3 regions of the Frankia sp. BMG5.23 genome follow, and region 1 is predicted to be linked to each of the others. Evidence: riboswitches for the same ligand, from Rfam matches in the RefSeq annotation. Region 1 holds a riboswitch; each other region holds the start of a gene.
The links. Region 1 has a riboswitch for cyclic di-AMP ahead of BMG523DRAFT_RS04145 (transglycosylase family protein). Riboswitches for the same ligand answer to the same signal wherever they lie in the genome.

Region 1 (6,172 bases):
CCGCGTCCCGCAGCCCAGGAATGGCGGCCGCCGTATAGCCCAGAAGGATCAATCCGGTCCCCCAGACGAGCGCCCCGAGCACGACCGCGATCAGAAAGCGGGACCATGACATCGCCACGGTCCCGGCGAGTACCGGCGCGAACGTCCTCGCCCACGGCACGAAGCGGGCCGCGACCAGGGTGATCGGCCCGAACCGCCGGTAGAATTCCTCCGTACGGGCCAGCACCGTGGCGTGCCTGCGTTCCAGGTACGGCCGGCCGAGACGATGCCCGGTGTAGTAGCCCGCCGCCGCCCCGACGGTGGCTGCCGCCGCGACCCCGATCGAGAGGACCGCGACGGACACGTTCGACGCCGCGTCCGCCGCCATCAGCCCGGCCGCGAAGAGAATGGTGTCACCCGGAAGCCAGAACCCGATCAGGATCCCGCTCTCGACGAAGATGACCGCGAAGAGGACGACGTACAGCGTCATCCCGGACAGGCTGCCGACGTCCACTCGACCAGTGTGCCGGCCCCTGGTCGGCACCCGCCGACCAAGTCGGCGGGGACCACATCGCGCGGATCCGCACCGCGCCGGCGACGTCAGCCGCATCCGACCCCGGGACGGGGCAAGGCGTCATACCCTTCGCCCATCAGGAGTCCACGGCGGGCTTCGGCCCGATCCGGCTGCCCTGCACCGCGGGTGCATGGCTGATCGGCGCCCCTACAGGTTCGTAAGGAGCCCCACCGATGCCCATCGCCACGCCAGACGTATATGCCGAGATGCTCGACCGGGCGAAGGCCCAGTCCTTCGCCTACCCCGCGATCAACGTGACCTCGTCGCAGTCCCTGAACGCCGCGCTGCGGGGCTTCACCGAAGCCGGCAGTGACGGCATCGTGCAGGTGTCCACCGGCGGTGCCGAGTACCTGTCCGGCTCGACGGTGAAGAACATGGTCCTCGGCGCGGAGGCACTGGCCGAGTTCGCCCACCACGTCGCGAAGGCGTATCCGGTCAACATCGCCCTGCACACCGACCACTGCCCGGCCGACAAGCTTGACACCTACATCCGCCCCTTGATCGCGATCTCGAAGAATCGGGTGGCCCAGGGACGCGAGCCGCTCTTCCAGTCGCACATGTGGGACGGCTCGGCGGTCCCCCTCGAGGAGAACCTCAAGATCGCCGAAGAACTACTCGCGGACGCCGCCGCCGCGAAGATCGTTCTCGAGGTCGAGATCGGGGTCGTCGGCGGCGAGGAGGACGGCGTCGTCGGCGCGATCGACGAGAAGCTCTACACGACGCCGGAGGACATGTGGCGGACGGCCGAGGTGCTCGGCACCGGCGCGAAGGGGCGCTACCTGCTCGCCGCCACCTTCGGCAACGTGCACGGTGTGTACAAGCCCGGAAACGTCAAGCTACGCCCGACGATTCTGCACGAAGGACAGGAGTACGTCGCCAGGAAGCTCGGGCTGCCAGCCGGCGCGAAGCCGTTCAACCTCGTCTTTCACGGCGGTAGCGGGTCGGCTCTCACCGAAATCCGCGAGACCCTCGACTACGGGGTGGTCAAGATGAACGTGGACACGGACACCCAGTACGCATTCACCCGCCCCATCGTGGACCACGTGTTCAAAAACTATGACGGCGTTCTCAAGGTGGACGGTGAGGTCGGCGTGAAGAAGGCGTACGACCCGCGTACCTACGGAAAGCTCGCGGAGAGCAGCATGGCGGCCCGCGTCGCCCAGGCGTGTGAGGACCTCCGTTCCGCCGGCACCAGCCTCGGGCGGGCATAGTCGGGCCCAGGAGCGCACGCCGGCTGGCGGGATCGGTTCGTCGGATACCGGCCGCTTGTCCGCCGGCCGGCGGACAAGCGGACAGATAGCCGCCGGCCGCGAACGGGCAACCGAGCAACCGCCGCCGCTCGTCCGAGGACATTCTCCGGACCCCTCGGTCCGACCCTCTCCATCATTTCCGGCGGACGGAACGACCGGCACGCGGCGGACATCCGACCCGCCCCGGTCCGATGCACGACCCGCCGATTTCCCGTACTATGCCGGCCCGCGCGGTCCCCCGGTCGCTCCGACGGCTGGGGGACCACTGTTTAGCGGGCGCGGCATCCCGCTCCTCGCGTAACGCCGCCCCCGCCGGCAACCAGCAGGTTTCGGCCAAATGAGCGGACACGCACCGGACCTTCGGTAACCGTTCACCTACCGCCCCACCCCCAGGGAACCCCTTCGCCCACTGTGGTGATCCGACGGGCGCTTTTCACAGTCGGTGTCCGATTGAATCCGCCGTGTGCAAAAATCACAACGCCGCAAGTTACCGCCCGATTTCCGTTGTTTTTCTCACAAAAACAGGCTTCAATGGACGAAGCGTAGTATCAGGCCGATCACTCGCGTCGATCTCGTAGCAGGGCCGTCACGCCTTTGTCGACATGTCACGCATCTGGCCTGATGTGGGACTCTCCGCTCATCGTCGACCATCGGCAAACAGGGTGATCGGCCGAGCACAAATGCCTCCGCACGCCGTACCGCCAGGTTGATGAGCGGGCGCGCACGCGCGATACCAGGCCGCCAGTTCCTACTCAAGCAGGCGCGCCGAGTGTGCTCTTTTTCACGCACCCTATTCAATGCTTGGCGACTCGCCGGGCGGCGTGGTTATGGTTTTCGCCGTGCCCGGCAACAACGTCGGGCATTCGTCGGGCGGCACGCCGAATCCTGCCCCTGGCCGACGATTTCTCGAACCGGGCGGCAGGAACGGGGGACCCATCTCCGAGTATCGAAAGGATTCGATGCTCTCGGGGTGAAGCCATGTGCGACGACCACCCGGAAAGGTATTTCCGGTGCGGCTTCCGTCTCCAGGGATCCCTGGCACGGCCGGGCAGTTCCCAGCCCGAATCCGACAGCTCACCTCGCAGGCGTGGGGAAGGACCACAAGACATGTCCGACGCACGTATCAGTGGCCGACAATGCCGCGCCGGTACCCGCAGCCGGGCCCGGGCCCTCGTGGTCGCACCAGTACTCGCGGCGGCGGTGGGCGGCACCTTCGCGCTCAGCCAGCCGGCCGATGCGGCCACCACCTGGACGGGCCTGCGGCAGTGCGAGTCCGGCGGTGACTACACGACCAACACCGGCAACGCGTACTACGGCGCTTACCAGTTCTCCGCCAGCACTTGGCACAGCCTCGGCTACGGCGGTCTGCCGCACCAGGCTTCCCCGGCCGTCCAGGACGAGGCCGCGCTCAAGCTCGCCCGACGGTCCGGCTTCGGCCAGTGGCCGGCCTGTGGCCGCGGGATGGGCGCCGACCAGCTCGCGGGCGGCTCGTCGAGCTCCTCGGGCCAGGCCTCGCGCACGACGGAACGCCGCGAGCTGACGGTCAGCCCCATCTCCATGAGCACCCCCGTATTCACCCGTAACCTGACGACCGCACTGGCCAGGCAGGTACGTGACGACGTGCGGGCCTGGCAGGCCCGCGTCAACCATCTGGGCTATCCGATCACGATCGACGGCCGCTACGGACCACGCTCCGCCGCAGTCGCCCGCGCCCTGCAGGCCGCCAAGGGACTCGCCGTCGACGGCATCGTCGGCCCGGCGACCTGGCGGGCCACCTTCCGCTGATCCTCCCCATCAGCCCCATCAGCTCCATCAGCTGATCCATTCGCTCCGCCCCCGTGGCGGAGGGACGACCGCCGCGGGAACCGGACATCCCACCCCGGCGACACCGGTCAGGGGATCTCACCTCGACGACGGGCTGGCCCGACCTGTCTCCGGACGATCTCCGGTTGACGGCCCGTACGGGCCGGCCCGTACAACCCACCACCAGCATCACCAGGACCGCACCCTGACCGGCCTCCGGCAGGGCCGATCTTCGGCAGAGCCGATCTTCGGCAAGGCCGACGAGGAACAGCAGGACCAGCGAGCCACCTGCGGAACCTGTATGGAAGTGGCACGATTCGCGCGATCCTCACTGGTTACTCCGGACCACCCCGGTTTGCGCTCCATGAGCGGTTCTCGCTAGAGTGCCGCTCACTCGCCTCGTCGGCGAGGCCGCCCGGACGGACGCCGAGTCCTGCCCCCGTACGAGCGGCCGGAACGAACATCGACCGCAGCGGGCAGGAGTGGGGGACCCACATTTCGGGCGCCGCAAGCGGCGTCCTTGGGGTAAAGCCGGTGCGTCCCGGCCCATGGTGGAGAGCGGTTCCCACCCGGGGTCGGATCCTCCGGCCGGGCCATCCCAGCCCGCACCCGACAGCTCACCCCGCAGGCGACGGGATTGGACTGACATGCCCTCTGGGCGTCGTGGCGGCAGACATCGAGCACCGCAGGCCCCATCGCCCGCCGGTCGCATCCTGCGCACCACCGGCGCGGTCACGGCCATCGTCGGCAGCGGCCTCGCGGTCACCGCGGCTCCGGCGGGCGCGGCCACCTCCGACGACTTCGCCAAGCTCCGCCAATGCGAGTCCGGCGGCAACTACGCGGTCAACACCGGCAACGGCTTCTCCGGTGCCTACCAGTTCGACGACCAGACCTGGCACGGGCTCGGGTACTCCGGCCGCCCGTACCAGGCATCGCCCGCCACGCAGGACGAGGCGGCCGCGAAGCTCTACAACCAGCGGGGCTGGCAGCCATGGCCGTCCTGCTCGGTCAAGATGGGCCTGACCAACAACGGCCCGGCCAGTGTCCCGGGCGGCTCCGGTGACGTCATCCAGCAGGCCATCACCCCGGTGGAACCCCCCATGACGCTGGACCGGGCCCGCCGGGAGATGGGGGACGGCTCGTTCAGGGGCACGGTCCTCGACGCGTCCCTCAGCGACGACGTTCGCCCGGACGCCTTCGTCTGGCAGGACAGGATGCGTCAGAAGGGCTTCGTACTCACCGTCGACGGCAAGTTCGGACCGCAGTCGCAGGGCATCGCCGCGCTGTACTCGTACCTCACCCGGGTGAGCGACGGTCAACCCGGGGTCGTCGGCCAGAATCTGTGGAACGTCAGCGTCAGGGCCTGACCGACCGGTCACCGTGCGCGCAGGGCAAGCGCGTCCGGGGTGACCTCCATGACGTGTGCGGCCGGTCGTCGGGCAGGATGCACTCATGACGACGCCGTCCACCTCGGGAAAGCCCAACCTGCTCTCCGGTCCGCCGCCGACGCTCCTGCCCTCCGACGCGGCCGCGACCGATGCGCTGGTCGCCGGTGATCCGCCGGATGCCGTCGCCGCCCGGCTGCCCGCGTTCAGCGTGCCTTGGGCCGCGCTCGCCGAGCTCGCGCTCACCGGCGGACGACCCGTCGAGGCCTATGCCTACGCCCGCACGGGCTATCACCGCGGCCTCGACGCCCTGCGCCGCTCGGGCTGGAAGGGCAACGGGCCGATCCCCTGGTCACACGAACCCAACCGCGGGTTCCTGCGTTCGCTCGCCGCTCTCGGTCGGGCGGCCGCGGCCATCGGGGAGGCCGAGGAGGCCACCCGCTGCCGGACGTTCCTGGCCGACAGCGATTCCGTCGCTGCCAGTGAGCTCGGCTTCACCTGACAGTGAGTTCATCAGGCCGCGTCGGTGGTGGAGACCAGCGAGGATGCCGCAGCCGGCCCCACGACCCCGCCATCCCTAGTAACCTCGCCCGGTGCCTGCTCTTGTCCTCATCGGTGCCCAGTGGGGCGACGAGGGAAAAGGAAAGGCGACCGACCTCCTGGGCGGCGCCGTCGATTACGTCGTCCGGTACCAGGGTGGCAACAACGCCGGCCACACCGTGGTCATCGGGGCGGAGAGTTACGCGCTCCACCTGATTCCCAGTGGCATGCTGCGGGCCGACTGCGTTCCCGTGATCGGCAACGGGGTCGTCATCGACCCGGGCGTGCTGCTGGCCGAGATGGACGGGCTCACCGCCCGCGGCATCGACGTCTCCCGGCTCCTGATCAGCGCGAACGCCCATCTGATCATGCCCCATCACCGGGCGCTGGACCGGGTCATCGAGCGTTACCTGGGCAAGGCGCGGATCGGTACCACCGGTCGCGGCATCGGTCCCACCTACGGCGACAAGGTTGCCCGTACGGGCATCAGAGTGCAGGATCTCCTCGACCCGGGCATCTTCCACAAGAAGCTCGAACTGGTGCTACGGGAGAAGAACCAGGTCCTGGCCAAGGTCTACAACCGGCGCCGGATCGAGCTCGACGAGGTGGTCGAGGAGTACGCCGACTACGCGAAACGCCTG
Region 2 (6,172 bases), on a different contig from region 1:
GCCGCCGCGGCCCGGGAGTTCGGCGTCGAGATCGAGGATGCGCTTGCGGCCATGACCGGCCTGGGCGATGTGCAGGGTCGCTATCAGGAGGTGGCGCTCGGCGAGGAGGGCCATCGAGGCCGGCTGCTGCTGGCGAAGAACCCCGCTGGCTGGGTGGAGATGATGGAGCTGTTGGCGGACGCGCCGCCGCGGCCTGTCGTCATCGACTTCAACTCCCAGACCGCTGACGGGCGGGATCCGTCCTGGATCTGGGACGTGCCGTTCGAACGGCTCGCCGGCCGGCAGGTGCTGGTCACCGGGGAGCGCAAGGAGGACATGAGCGTGCGGCTGGCCTATGCGGAGGTGCCGCACAGCGTGTATGCCAGTGCGCGGGACGCGGCCCTGGCCGCCAACGAGAAGGTGGTCGACGTCGTCGCCAACTACACGGCGTTCCGCGATCTGCTGGTGAGGTCCACGCAGTGAGGTTGTGCGCGTGGCTAGGTTGTGCGCGTGGCTAGGTTGTGCACGTGGCTAGGTTGTGCACGTGGCTAGGTTGTGCACGCGGCTAGGTTGTGCACGCAGTGAGGTTGTGCGCGAGATGAGGGGATCCACGCGATGACGGGCGGCTCTGCGACCAGGATCGCGCTGATCTACCCCGAGCTGCTTGGTACCTACGGCGACGGCGGTAACGCGATCGTGCTGTCCCAGCGCCTGCGCTGGCGTGGTTTGCCGGTCGAGGTGGTGAACGTTCCCGCGGGGTCGGCGGTGCCCGAGAGCTGTGATATCTACCTGCTCGGCGGCGGCGAGGACGCACCGCAGGTCCTCGCCGCGGACGGCATCCGGCAGAACCGGGCGATCCGGCGAGCGGTGAGCTCGGGAGCGGCGGTGCTCGCCGTGTGCGCCGGCTACCAGGTGATCGGCGCGACCTTCCCATCCGGTGGGGAGATCCACGAGGGGCTGAATCTCGTCGACGTGGAGACCCGTCGCTCCTTCGGCCCGTCGGACGCGCCGCCGGCGCGTGCGGTCGGGGACATCGTGGTGGAACCGGACGCACGGCTCGGCCTGCCCACCCTGTACGGGTATGAGAATCACGCCGGGCGGACGAGGCGGTTGCCCGGCGCGAGCGGCATCCCGCTCGGTACGGTCCGGCTCGGGATCGGTGACGGTGACGGCGGAACGGACGGCATCGTGGATGGCCGGGTCATCGGCACCTACCTGCACGGGCCGGTGCTCGCGCAGAATCCCGCCCTCGCCGATCTCCTGCTGAGCTGGGTCCATGGTCCGCTGCCGCCGTTGGACGCGCCCCGCGAGGTGGAGGTGCTGCGCCAGGCCCGGCGCCGCGCGTTGGCCGTCACCTGACGCCTCCCCTGGCTTTTTTTGGGGGGACAAGTGGGGGGACAAGGCGGACAGGCCCCGGTCTGACCCCGGTCTTGTCGTCATCTGCTGCCAGGTTTGCGGCGTTTCCCGGCCAGCGGTGTGGTTCGGTTGGACCGTGGTGTCGAATCCCCTCGCCGGATGGTGGGGCAAAAACAAGAGAACCGTGCTCATCGTCGGTGTCGTGATCGTGGTCGTCTGGGGCTACCTCGGGACCCGTGACCGCCCGAAGACCCAGCGGGTCAGCCTGCCCGGCGACTACGCGTCGGCGGGCCGCGAGCTGCTCGTCCAGGCCCCGTCCGATCCCGCCAACCCGCTTCCGCTGGTGTTGATCCTGCACGACGACAACGCGGACGCGAAGTCACTTGACCGGCAGAGTGACGCCGGCAAGCTCGCGAACTCCCGCGACTTCGCGGTGGCCTTCCCGGAAGCCGTGGGCGGCACGTGGCGGATCGACGGACCCGAGGGGGCCGACGTGCGCTATCTGCGCGACGTGGTCCGCTTCGTCTCCACGAAACGGACCAAGGTGGATCCGAACCGGGTCTACGTGTGGGGGATCGGCGAGGGTGCCCGGCTGGCCCTGACCGCCGCCTGCGCCCCGGGTAAGCCGGAGTTCGCCGCGGTCGGCGTCGTCGGGCAGTTCGACCCGGAGCCCGGGCCGACCTGCCAGGACCGTGTCCCGGAGGGCCGGGCCCCGGAGGCCTCCTGGGACCGGAAGGTCAGCGAGACCCTGTGGAAGTTCTCGTCTGGTCACCGGCTGGGGGCCTGACCGCGGCGCCCGCGAGCGGGCCGGGCGGTTTCCGCACCGGGCAGAGACCGAGGGCTGAAGTCCGCCGATGCCGCCGGGAGGGGGGTAGCGGCATCGGCGGACCTGGTCGGCCGGGGCCCGAGGCCCGCCGGCCTTCCCGTGCGGATGGGGGGGGAATCCGAGGGAAGGCCGGCGGAATCGGGGGCCTTCCGGCCGGACGGACGTCAGATGGGGGGGAGATCTGACGTCCGTCCCACCGGAAGGAGGGCCCGTCCGGAGAGCTGGAAAGGAACCACATAGGCGGGTTGTCGGGCGGTGACAGGGCCCGCTTGCTGGTCTGTCCGCGGCTTCGCCGGTGGGTGGGAGTCCCGGGTCCGGCTTCCACGGCTTCGGGTCGGCGCCTGGAGAGGGGCTCGGTAGCCGGCCGCTCGTGGACTGGCAGGGCTCGTGTGGTCCGCGCCCCAGCCGCGAAGGCGATCCACCGGAGCCGGGTGAGCCGTTGCGTCGGCATGAGGGCGGTGCGCCGGCTCCGACCGGCCGCTAGAGGATCCGACCGACGTAGTAGGAGGTGGTATAGATCTTCTTGAGCGACACGACGTCGCCGGTGTGCGGCGCCGCCCACATCATGCCGTCGCCCGCGTAGATGCCGACGTGGTAAATGTTCCCGGGTGTCCCGAAGAAGATCAGGTCGCCGGGCTGTTTGTTGTACTGCGACACCCGGGTGGCGGCGGCGAACTGGGCGTCGGTCGTCCGCGGCACGCTCCTGCCGAGCTGCTTGAAGATGTACTGGATGAGGCCGGAGCAGTCGAACGAGCTCGGGCCCTCCGCACCGTAGACGTAGGGCTTGCCGGCCTGCAGGGAGGCCAGGTAGACGGCCTTCTCCCCGAGGGAGCTCGACGGGACCGGAACCGACGCCTGGTCCGCGGCGTCCCCTGTCGTGAGGAGATCCGACCAGGCGGCGTTGCGGACGAGCCGGGGGGTGGGCGCCGGCCGTACGCGCAGGGTGGCGTCGTTCGCCGAGCGGGCGGACTGCAGGGCGTCCGTGCCGTCGAAGACCGCGGTGACATTCGTGGTGGTGAGCACCCGGGCCGTGTAGGAGGCGTAGCCCTGGGCGTTGGTGTAAAGGTGCTTGAAGGTGGCCCACCCGGTGGGGAGCTTCACCTGCACCTTGACCAGCTGGTTCGCCAGCGGTTCGTGGGTCTGCTCGTTGTAGAGCGAGAAGCCGATGTCGATCGGCTGGTCCGCGCTGACGCTCACGTCGGGGTTGGTCACCCGGAGACCGACCTGAACCTTGCCGGCCAGGGGCGGGGCGTCGACACCGCCCGTCGAGCCGAGCAGGGAGGTGGAGCCGTGGGTGCTGACCGCCGCGGCGGCGATGCTGCCCCCCAGGGCGGCCTGGGAGCCGATCTGCGCGGCGAGGGTGATCGGAGCGGTGTTCGGCTGCTCGTCCTTCGCGGCGTCGGCGTTGATGTCGGTGGCGCAGCCGGCGAGAGCCACTCCGGAGACCGCGACGGTCCCGGTGGTCACGGCGGCGAAGGCGCGGGCCCGGGCCCGGCTGCGGGCGGCCGGGGGCGCGGAGGGTGCGCGGTGACGGCCGCGACCGGCGCCTCGCGTTTCTTCGTCGAGCTGCACGCTTTGCGCGGACAACGGTGTATTCCTTCCCGTGCGCCTGCGAAGTGAGCTGTCGGGTTCGGGCTGGGCTGCCCGGCTCTCGCGTGACCTTCACGCGTCGAGCTTCACCCCTAGGTCGACACCGCGGATCGGCGCCGGCCGGTGGAGGTGGGTCCCCCGCTCCTGCCCCTGATGACGACTCGGAGGGGACACCGGGGCCGGGGGCAGGACTCGGCGTTCGGCCCGGTGTTGTCGTGACGTCGGCGTGAGACTAGTCCACTTGGATGGGGTGGGTAAACACTAGTCCTTCCCAACTACAGCGAGTGCGCGTTGAAGTTCCCGTCGCGCGGCGTCGGCGGCCCGCGCGGTCGGCCGGGCTGACCGGGCGGCCCTAAGGCCCTTCGCGCCCCGTTTGTCCTGCTGGTTTTTCGTTGCGTGTGGGGTCCGCGGCGGCGGCCGGTCCGGGTGAGAGGCGGGCGGGCGGGTAGCCCTCCCGCGGCCCGTGGGCGATTTTGACTACTTAAAGTAGTCGACGGGTGAGGCCGGGTGTGCACCCCCCTCAGCGGGACCGGGAGCCGCGGCGGGTGAGGAATCCCGCCGCATCGAGCACTTGGAGCTCGACCGCGAGCTCGTGGACCTCACGGGGCAGCGAGCGGTGGTGCGCCAGCGCCTCGACCGCGGCGCGGGCGTGGTCGGCGAGCTCGTCGAGGGCGTGCTGGCGCTGGCGCATCCGAGCCCGCTCCTCCTGGATGGTCCGGACCGTGTCCTCCTGCCACCGGCGGGTCCGGATGAGATGCTCGCTGGCGTCGGCGGCCTGCCGCTCGGCATCCTCCAGCCGGTTGAGGAGCGCGTCGAGGGCCTCCAGCCGGCCGGCGAGCTCCGCGATGAGATCGCCCCGATCGGGCAGGATGGCCGTTTTACGACTCTTGGGGTCAGGCGAGGTCATGGAGTCCCCCGAGGGGTGGGGGGTCGGCGGGGACCGCGCCGAGCGGCTGGCGCGAGACCCGGTTGCTCCGACACGGTTGGTAACGGTAACCGACGTGGCGGGCCAGGGGTAACCCATCGTACGGATACGTCGCGTCAGCCAACTTATAGTAAAAAGGGACTATGGATCTGCCGTCATTGTCGTGGTCTATGCGCGCATAGCATGCAGGTCGGTGTCAGAGCCAGCCGTTGCGCTTGAACGCACGGTAGAGAAACAGACAGATCGTCGTAATGACGGCCAGGACGGCCGGGTAGCCCCACGTCTGACGAAGCTCCGGCATGTGGTCGAAGTTCATGCCGTAGATCCCGGCGACGGCGGTCGGGACGGCGCCGATCGCCACCCAGGCACTGATCCGTCGCATGTCCTCGTTCTGCGCGATCGTCACCTGCGTCAGCGTCGCCTGGAGCACGGAGGAAAGCAGCTCGTCGAAGTGAGCTATTCGCTCGCTGACCTGCTCGAGGTGGTCGGCGACGTCCCGGAAGTAACGGCGCATCGCCACGTCGACCATCGTGGGGGCGTCCATGGTGAGGGTACGCAACGGGCCCGCGAGCGGCAGCACCGCGTGCTTGAGCTCCAGAAGCTCGCGTTTCATCTGGTAGGCGCTTTCCGTCGACGGCTTCTGATCCCGGTGGAAGACGCCCGTCTCGATCTGGTCGACGTCGGCCTGGATGCTTTCCACGGTGCGGACGTAGTCGTCCACAATGCTGTCGCAGATGGCGTGCAGCACGGCCGTCGGGCCGTGCCGGAGCATCTCCGGGTTGGCCTCCAGCCGGCCGCGCAGCTTCGTCATCTCCCCGTGCCTGCCGTGCCGCACGGTCACGACGAAGTCCTCGCCGAGGAAGATCATGATTTCGCCGGTGGTGACTACCTCGGAGGTGCCCGTTACCTGGGTGTGCTCCACGTAACTGGTCGTCTTGAGCACCATGAACAGGTGGTTCTCGTATTGCTCGAGCTTGGGGCGCTGGTGGCCGGTGACCGCGTCCTCCACCGCGAGCTTGTCCAGCCTGTACTCCTCGGCGATCGCGGTGAGCTGCTCGTAGCTCGGCTCGAACAGGCCGAGCCAGGCGAACCCGTTGCGTTCGGACCGCGCCAACCGCAGCGCGTCGGCCTGGTCGATGTCCATGGTGACCCGCCGGCCATGGCTGTACACGCCGCAGGCCATGACGCGCCCGTCCGGTGTCCGCGGTAGCTCGGAGCGGGGCGCCCCGCGTCGTTTGCGACCCACCCGGACCAGGGAGACCGGACGGGTCAGCGCGCCGGCGAGCTTATGGGCGTTGGCCGACGCCTGCTCCAGGGCGTCCCCCAGCACCTCCCGAACGGGATGCTGGCTGCCGTGGTCGCCGCCGTCCGGGCGCGCGCCATCAACGTCGCGTCCCCGGGTCTCGCGTACCGTCTCGTCGCGTACCCTTTCGCCCGGCACCGCGTCGTCCCGCATCACTGCCTTCTTCCCTGCCGCCGATCCATGTCCAGGTCCA
Region 3 (6,172 bases), on a different contig from region 1:
GCGGAAGGCCATCGAGGAGTGTATGTCCTGCTCGGCTCTGTGCGAGGAGACGATCTCCTACTGCATGGACATGCCGGGCGCCATGATGGAGTCGGCGAACATGCGGCTGATGATGGACTGCGCGGCCGTCACCAGGACCTGCGCCGACATGATGTGCCGGATGTCGCCGATGCACGGGGAAATGTGCGCGATGTGCGCGCGGATCTGCGTGATGTGCGCTGAGATGTGCGAGAGGATGCCGCAGGATCAGCAGCTCGCCAAGCTCGCCGGCGCATGCCGGTCCTGCGCGGAGAGCTGCAACACGATGGTGGGCGCCGCCGCCTGAGCCGCGTCCGGCCCGACGGCGCCGGGGCGCAGCCGGCGGTCACCCGACTCCGCCCCGGCGTCCGGCTGTGCGGCGGCGCGTGGCACATGATGCGCGGCACATGATGCGCGGCACATGATGCGCGGCCTCGGTCACGACCGGTGGCTACGGTTACGTATCCTCGGGCGGACATGGGGTGAAACACCTGAGTAACAATATTGACCATGTTGACAGGTAGCCGTCGGATAGGCAAAATATGGTCATGTTCTCCTCGGTGGGTCGGATGACCCCCCTGGTCGTCCGTGGCCACATTGACTTCCTGCGAGCGGCCTCGTCCGGTTGTCCGACCCGGCCGCTTCACGTGCTTTACTAGCCTCCTCGGATTTCCCTCGCTCTCGGTGTTCTCCCTGGCGTTCTCCTGATTCACGGTCACTCGATAGGTCTGTCCGTAGATCGTCATCGCCTGCGTGGACGCCAGCCGCCTCGGTATCGATGTCCGGTCAGTACCGGGTACATCTCTGGACGGTTTCCGATCGGAGCATGCTGTGTCGTCCATGGTTTCGTCGTCATACTTTCATCCGCGCCCCCGTGGATATGTGGGGGGGCCGGGAACCCGTTACTGGCCCAGTGGTGATCCCACCCACTCGAGAAGAGCCAGTGTGGTCCTTCTTCCCGGTCGTGGAGAATCCGCCGAACATTTCGAGGGCCTAGCTTTCCGGCTCGCGCTCGACGGCTATCAGGTGACGTTTCTCGACCATGGGAGAGACACCGTCCTCGCCCTTGGTGAGGCGCGTGCCCCCGATGGTCCGTTCGTCCTGCTGGGTTCGGACAGCGGGGCCCTGCGGGCGTTGGTCGGCGCCGGTTCGCCAGCGGTCCGGCCGGATGCCCTCGTGTTGCTCGACCTGCCGCTGGTGTACCGGAAGATCGCGGGCGAGGATCCGGGACAACCGATCCCACGGTCGCTTCCCGACCTGCCGATCCTGTTGCTCCATGCCGAGCGCGACGAGGTCAGCCCGCTTGCGCTGGCGCGCATGATGACGCGGACCGCGCGCCGGGCCCGGCTGGCGTCGCTGCCCGGGGGGCATGGCGTGCTCGCCGGCCCCGGCCGGCGTGCGGTCGGCGCGCACATCCTGCTGTTCCTCGAGAATCTCCGTGTCTCGCGGCTGGCCCCACGGCAACGGCAGCGGGACCGGTCGGTCGACTGATCTCGCCCGGTGCCGGGCGCGCCCGCGTGCCGGTCCGATCGGGGTGTGCCTTCGCGGGAGGCCCAACCGCTCAGCAGGTGTTTCCTCGGCGGGTGCCGGCGCGAATCACGCGAATCCGCGGGTCAGTCGTCCGTCCCGTACCGCATCGTCCGTTTTTCAACGGCGCAGGCTTCGAGCCGCAGGCTCGAAGCCTGCGCCGTTCGCGTTTGCGTACCCGTCCGCACGCCACCCGACCCCCGGGCCAGGCTTCCCGCTTGCCGTGGTTGCCGTGGTTGCCGGGGTTGGGTTGCCGGACGGCCGGGCGGTCCCGGTGACTACCGGACCTCGTGGCCACCGGTCCCCGTCTCGACAGACCGGCCATATCGCCAAGATCCGGTCGTGACGGGTGATCTGCGTCGCTACCGGTAGCTGCTATTGATGTCCGAGAGTTGCGGCATCGCAGCGTTATGCACGCATCGTGACCAACATGCGCCCAGATTCGGCACAACTCGTACTTGTCACTACGGTCTGTAGTTCGCTACGGTTGCGGGGTATCAACAGCTCCGGGCCGACGCCGAGTTCTGTCCACGGTCCGCAGCTCCCTCCGAGAGATCTTGGGCAGAAGCGGGGGAACCACGTTCCTCCGGGTGGCTCGTTGCGGGCCACCCTTGGGGTTAAGCCGTTACGCGCACGCCGCGGAAACGGCCGGGCTTCCCGGCCCGAACCCGACAGCTAACCTCGCAGGCGTACGGGAAGGACTCGACGTTGCCTGTGTTTCAGGAACGCTCGGCTCCGGTCTTCTGGACCGTGACGCCGTTCGGCGCGACCCGCGGTGCGTCCCCGCCATACGGGGCGCCGTTCTCGCCCTGACGTCTTCGCGAGAACGTGCCATCCGGTCGGTGCCCGTACCGGCCGATCGCGCTGACGCGCCATACCACCAGCTCGGCTGAAAGCCACCCGGCCTCGTCGTCTGTGGTCGGCTGACCCCTGCCGTCCACCGGGCCCGCCAGGCCTGGAACGGAATGACCACGGCCGCCTGCCGTGCTGTTCAGCCCATCGACCCCGGGATCCCCAGGGCGCGTCGATCGGTCGTCCCCGGTCGTCCCCGGACGGCCTCTCGGCGCACCGGCAGACCGGCACTGGGTGCTGCCCTTCTCCAGCGCGGTCGTCTCCGCTCGCCCTCCTTCGAGCGGCATCCCTCCCCTCGATCACCCGTCTGTGTTCGACGACACCGAAATGAGATGTCAAAGAAATGGCCAAGGGAAAGCATCGGAAACGTTCCACCCGGACCCGGGGCGCCGTTGTCGCCGCCGTCGGTGTGATCGGCGCCGGCGCCGGCATGTTCGCCACCGCGAGCCCGGCCAGGGCCGCCACCACGGTCCCCGATGTGACGATCGCCAGCGCGGCCGCGAACGCGGGACTGCCCGGCTGCCGCGGCGTTCCGCTGGCCACCTGGGTCGCGGTGGCTCTTGCGGAGTCCGGCGGCAACCCCTACGCCCACGCCACCTACGGCGAGGACTCGCGCGGCCTGTGGCAGATCAACATGCGGGCCCACGCCGGCTGGGTGGGTAACCGCAACCTCTACGACCCGGCCGTCAACGCCTGGGCGGCGAAGAAGGTCTGTGAAGGCCAGGGCATCACCGCCTGGAGCGCCTACACCAACGGCCTGCACTACCGCTACCTGGCCCGGGGACAGGCGGCGGCGGCGGCCGTCTCGCGCGGCGTGCGGTTCACGAACATCTCCTACTCCTCGCTGGCTGCCCCGGTGCGTGCGGCCGTGGTGGCACCCGCGGCCCGCTACCCGTCGCTGGCCGTCGGCCTCGGGTTCCGCCTCGACGTCCACCAGATCCAGAAGAGGCTCGCCAGCCTTGGCTACCCGATCAGCGTGGATGGGAAGTTCGGGTACCAGACCAACCACATGGTCAAGGACTTCCAGCTGAAGCACGGTCTGGTGGTTGACGGGATCGTCGGACCGCAGACGCGGGCGAAGCTCGGGATCTGACTCTGATCGAGGCCCGCCGACCGGGCTCCGCTGCCGCCGGCCGGTGTTCCCGACCCGCCCGAGGGCGCTGCTCGATATCCGCACGCACCGGATGACTACCCGGGGTGAGGTGGGGGTATTCAGCCACCGGGCCAGCACCCGGCCGGGAGCACCGGGTCGGGAGACGGCACCGGCCCGGGCGGGACCAGCCGGCCCGCACGGGACCAGCCGGCCCGCACGGGAAAACCGAAACGGGGGCCCGATCGATGAGAGCCACGATGCTCGACGACTACCTACCTGAGGCGAGTCCGAACGCATCCTCCGTGACCGGGGCCGGTCTCCTGTTCGCGGTCCTGGGGCCGCTGGAGGTGCGGCGATCCTCGGGCGAGCAGGTCCGCATCGACCAGCGCAAGAAGCGCATACTGCTGCTGACCCTGCTGCTGCACGCCGGCCAGTGGGTGAGTGTGGACGGGATGCGGCTCGCGCTCTGGCAGGATGCCCCGCCGCGCTCCGCCGGGGGCAACATCAAGACTTATCTCTCGGAGCTGCGGCACACCCTCCGGCCGCCCCTGGACACGTCCGGAGCCGGGGGGAACGGCCCCGGGCGCATCGAGAGCCGGCCGGGGGAGTACCGCCTGGTCGTCGCGTCCGGTGAGATCGACGCTAAGCGGTTCGAATCGGCCGCCGAGCAGGGCCGCGCCGCCGTGCGCGCCGGCTCGCCGGAACGCGCCGCCGGGTTTTTCGAAGGCGCCCTCGCGCTGTGGCGGGGGGACGCCTTCGACGAGCTCCCGGCGGAGATCGCGGGCGCGGAGGTCCTCCGGCTGGAGGAGGCTCGCTGGGCGGTGTGCGAGGACCTGATCGACGCCCGCCTGGCCCTCGGCGAGTACGACCGGGTGCTGCCGACCCTGCGGGCGCTCACGGTCGAACATCCGACCCGGGAACGTCTCTGGGCCCAGCTGATCCTTGCGTTGGAACACACCGGCCGGCGGGCCGAGGCACTGGCCGAGTACCAGACGGTCTACCGGCGGCTGGTGACCGAACTCGGGATCGAGCCCGGTGTCGAACTGCGGCGTGCCCATCAGCATGTACTGAATCCGGACTCGTGGGTCACCTGATGCCACGGCCGTGCCGGCCGAGTCGTGCGCCGGAAGTCAGCTGAACCGCCAGTGAACCCGGCGGGGGAATTTCAACCATACGGGCTGGACCAGCCGGCCGGCGCCCGGGCCACGCGCGCGGCGCCGCCGTGTATCGCCACCGGGGCGCACGCCACCGGGGCGAGGGCGCGCGGAAACCGCTGAGGAGAAGACGATGAAGGCTATCTACCTCCCCCCGCGACTGGAAGATGCCGGCAGCTTCGCCGCAGTGACGAACGGCCGCTGGGGCTGGGGGCGTGACTACTCCTGGCGGCGTTTTGCGTGACGGCGGCCGGGGTGGCGGTGGTCCCGATTCCGTCCTGCTGGTTTCTGGTGCTGGCCGACCGTGATCCCGTCGTGCGTCCGCCGGGGGCTCGTCGCATGCTGCGGTATGCCTCCGGGCGGCCGTGGATCGTCGGCAACTGGCCGGACGATGCCATGGTCAGTGCCGTCGCCGGGCGCTCGCGGCTGGCCCTGATCGGGTGTGCCGCGACCAACGCGCGACAGCTCCTGCGGCTGCTTCTCTCGGCCCGTGACGTGCACGCTCTCGACCTCGCGCGCGCCGTGGCCGGCGACTACCACGTGATCGCCGAAATCGACAGCCACCGTCGCGTCCAGGGCAGCCCGACGGGAACCCGGCGGGTCTTCACCGCCCGGTTGGGCAGCCACCTGGTCGCCGCCGACCGCGCCGACGTGCTTGCCCGGCTCACGGGCGCCCCGCTGAACCGGACGGCGCTGGCTTTGTCGCTGCTCGACCCGTCACCGCCCCATCCGCTCGATGACCTGGTGCTCTGGGAGTCGATCGACGCGCTGCCCCCGGATCACTACCTTCTCGTCGGCCCTGACGAGAAGGCCACCGTCCTGCGGTGGTGGCGTCGACCGGCACCGGTGCGGTCCCGCACGGAGGGGGCGCCGACCCTGCGGGCGGCTCTCGCCGAGGCCGTGGCGGCGCGGGTCGCCGGCGGCGGGACAGTGAGCTGTGATCTGTCGGGCGGACTGAGCTCCACCTCGGTGTGCTGCCTGGCCGCGCGCGGCCCCGCCGACGTGGTCGCGCTCACCGGGATCGCCCCCGATCCCGGTGACGACGACGCCGCGCGGGCCGCGGCCACGCTCCCTGGCGTCACGCGCGAGATCCTGCCCGCCGCCGGGCTTCCCCTCGTTTACGACGGCATCGCCGACGCCGACGAACCGCTCGACCGGCCGTTCGTCGGCATCGGCGACCGGGCGAAGCTGCGCGCGGGTCTTGACCGGGTCGCGCTGTACGGGCCGCGGGTGCACCTCACCGGGTTCGGTGGTGACGAGGTCGCCTACGGCTGTCCCGCCTACCTCCCCCGGTTGTTGCGCCGCCGGCCCCGGCGGGCGCTGCACGACCTGCGCGGACACCGAGCGCAGGAGGGCTGGCCGTGGATGGCGTGCCTGCGAATGATGCGCCCGCGCGGCTACCGGGACTGCCTCGCCGACATGGCCGATGCGCTCGACCAGGCCCGCCGTGCCACGGTCGGCCACGCGCGCCGTCCGGCCGGTTCCGGCCGATCCCACCCGGGCGTCCTGGCCTCGCTCGACTGGGCCT

Region 2: it holds a riboswitch for cyclic di-AMP, as region 1 does, so the genes downstream of both, BMG523DRAFT_RS06225 (C40 family peptidase) here and BMG523DRAFT_RS04145 (transglycosylase family protein) in region 1, are expected to answer to the same signal.
Region 3: it holds a riboswitch for cyclic di-AMP, as region 1 does, so the genes downstream of both, BMG523DRAFT_RS01705 (peptidoglycan-binding protein) here and BMG523DRAFT_RS04145 (transglycosylase family protein) in region 1, are expected to answer to the same signal.

What each region holds. Positions count from the first base shown of each region.
Region 1 covers NZ_JDWE01000006.1:1,205-7,376, forward strand. The annotation lists gene BMG523DRAFT_RS04135 (DedA family protein) at 1-493, opposite strand, end outside; gene fbaA (class II fructose-bisphosphate aldolase) at 727-1,764, shown strand; cyclic di-AMP (ydaO/yuaA leader) riboswitch at 2,670-2,904, shown strand; gene BMG523DRAFT_RS04145 (transglycosylase family protein) at 2,911-3,588, shown strand; cyclic di-AMP (ydaO/yuaA leader) riboswitch at 4,062-4,251, shown strand; gene BMG523DRAFT_RS04150 (transglycosylase family protein) at 4,254-4,973, shown strand; gene BMG523DRAFT_RS04155 (DUF3151 domain-containing protein) at 5,059-5,493, shown strand; gene BMG523DRAFT_RS04160 (adenylosuccinate synthase) at 5,585-6,172, shown strand, end outside.
Region 2 covers NZ_JDWE01000008.1:140,547-146,718, forward strand. The annotation lists gene BMG523DRAFT_RS06210 (MurT ligase domain-containing protein) at 1-462, shown strand, start outside; gene BMG523DRAFT_RS06215 (type 1 glutamine amidotransferase) at 595-1,338, shown strand; gene BMG523DRAFT_RS06220 (PHB depolymerase family esterase) at 1,520-2,122, shown strand; gene BMG523DRAFT_RS06225 (C40 family peptidase) at 2,642-3,748, opposite strand; cyclic di-AMP (ydaO/yuaA leader) riboswitch at 3,754-3,920, opposite strand; gene BMG523DRAFT_RS06230 (hypothetical protein) at 4,272-4,658, opposite strand; gene corA (magnesium/cobalt transporter CorA) at 4,873-6,132, opposite strand.
Region 3 covers NZ_JDWE01000002.1:145,335-151,506, forward strand. The annotation lists gene BMG523DRAFT_RS01690 (four-helix bundle copper-binding protein) at 1-325, shown strand, start outside; gene BMG523DRAFT_RS01695 (alpha/beta hydrolase) at 964-1,509, shown strand; cyclic di-AMP (ydaO/yuaA leader) riboswitch at 2,051-2,249, shown strand; gene BMG523DRAFT_RS01705 (peptidoglycan-binding protein) at 2,741-3,490, shown strand; gene BMG523DRAFT_RS01710 (AfsR/SARP family transcriptional regulator) at 3,748-4,584, shown strand; gene BMG523DRAFT_RS26125 (lasso RiPP family leader peptide-containing protein) at 4,778-4,888, shown strand; gene BMG523DRAFT_RS01715 (asparagine synthase-related protein) at 4,900-6,172, shown strand, end outside.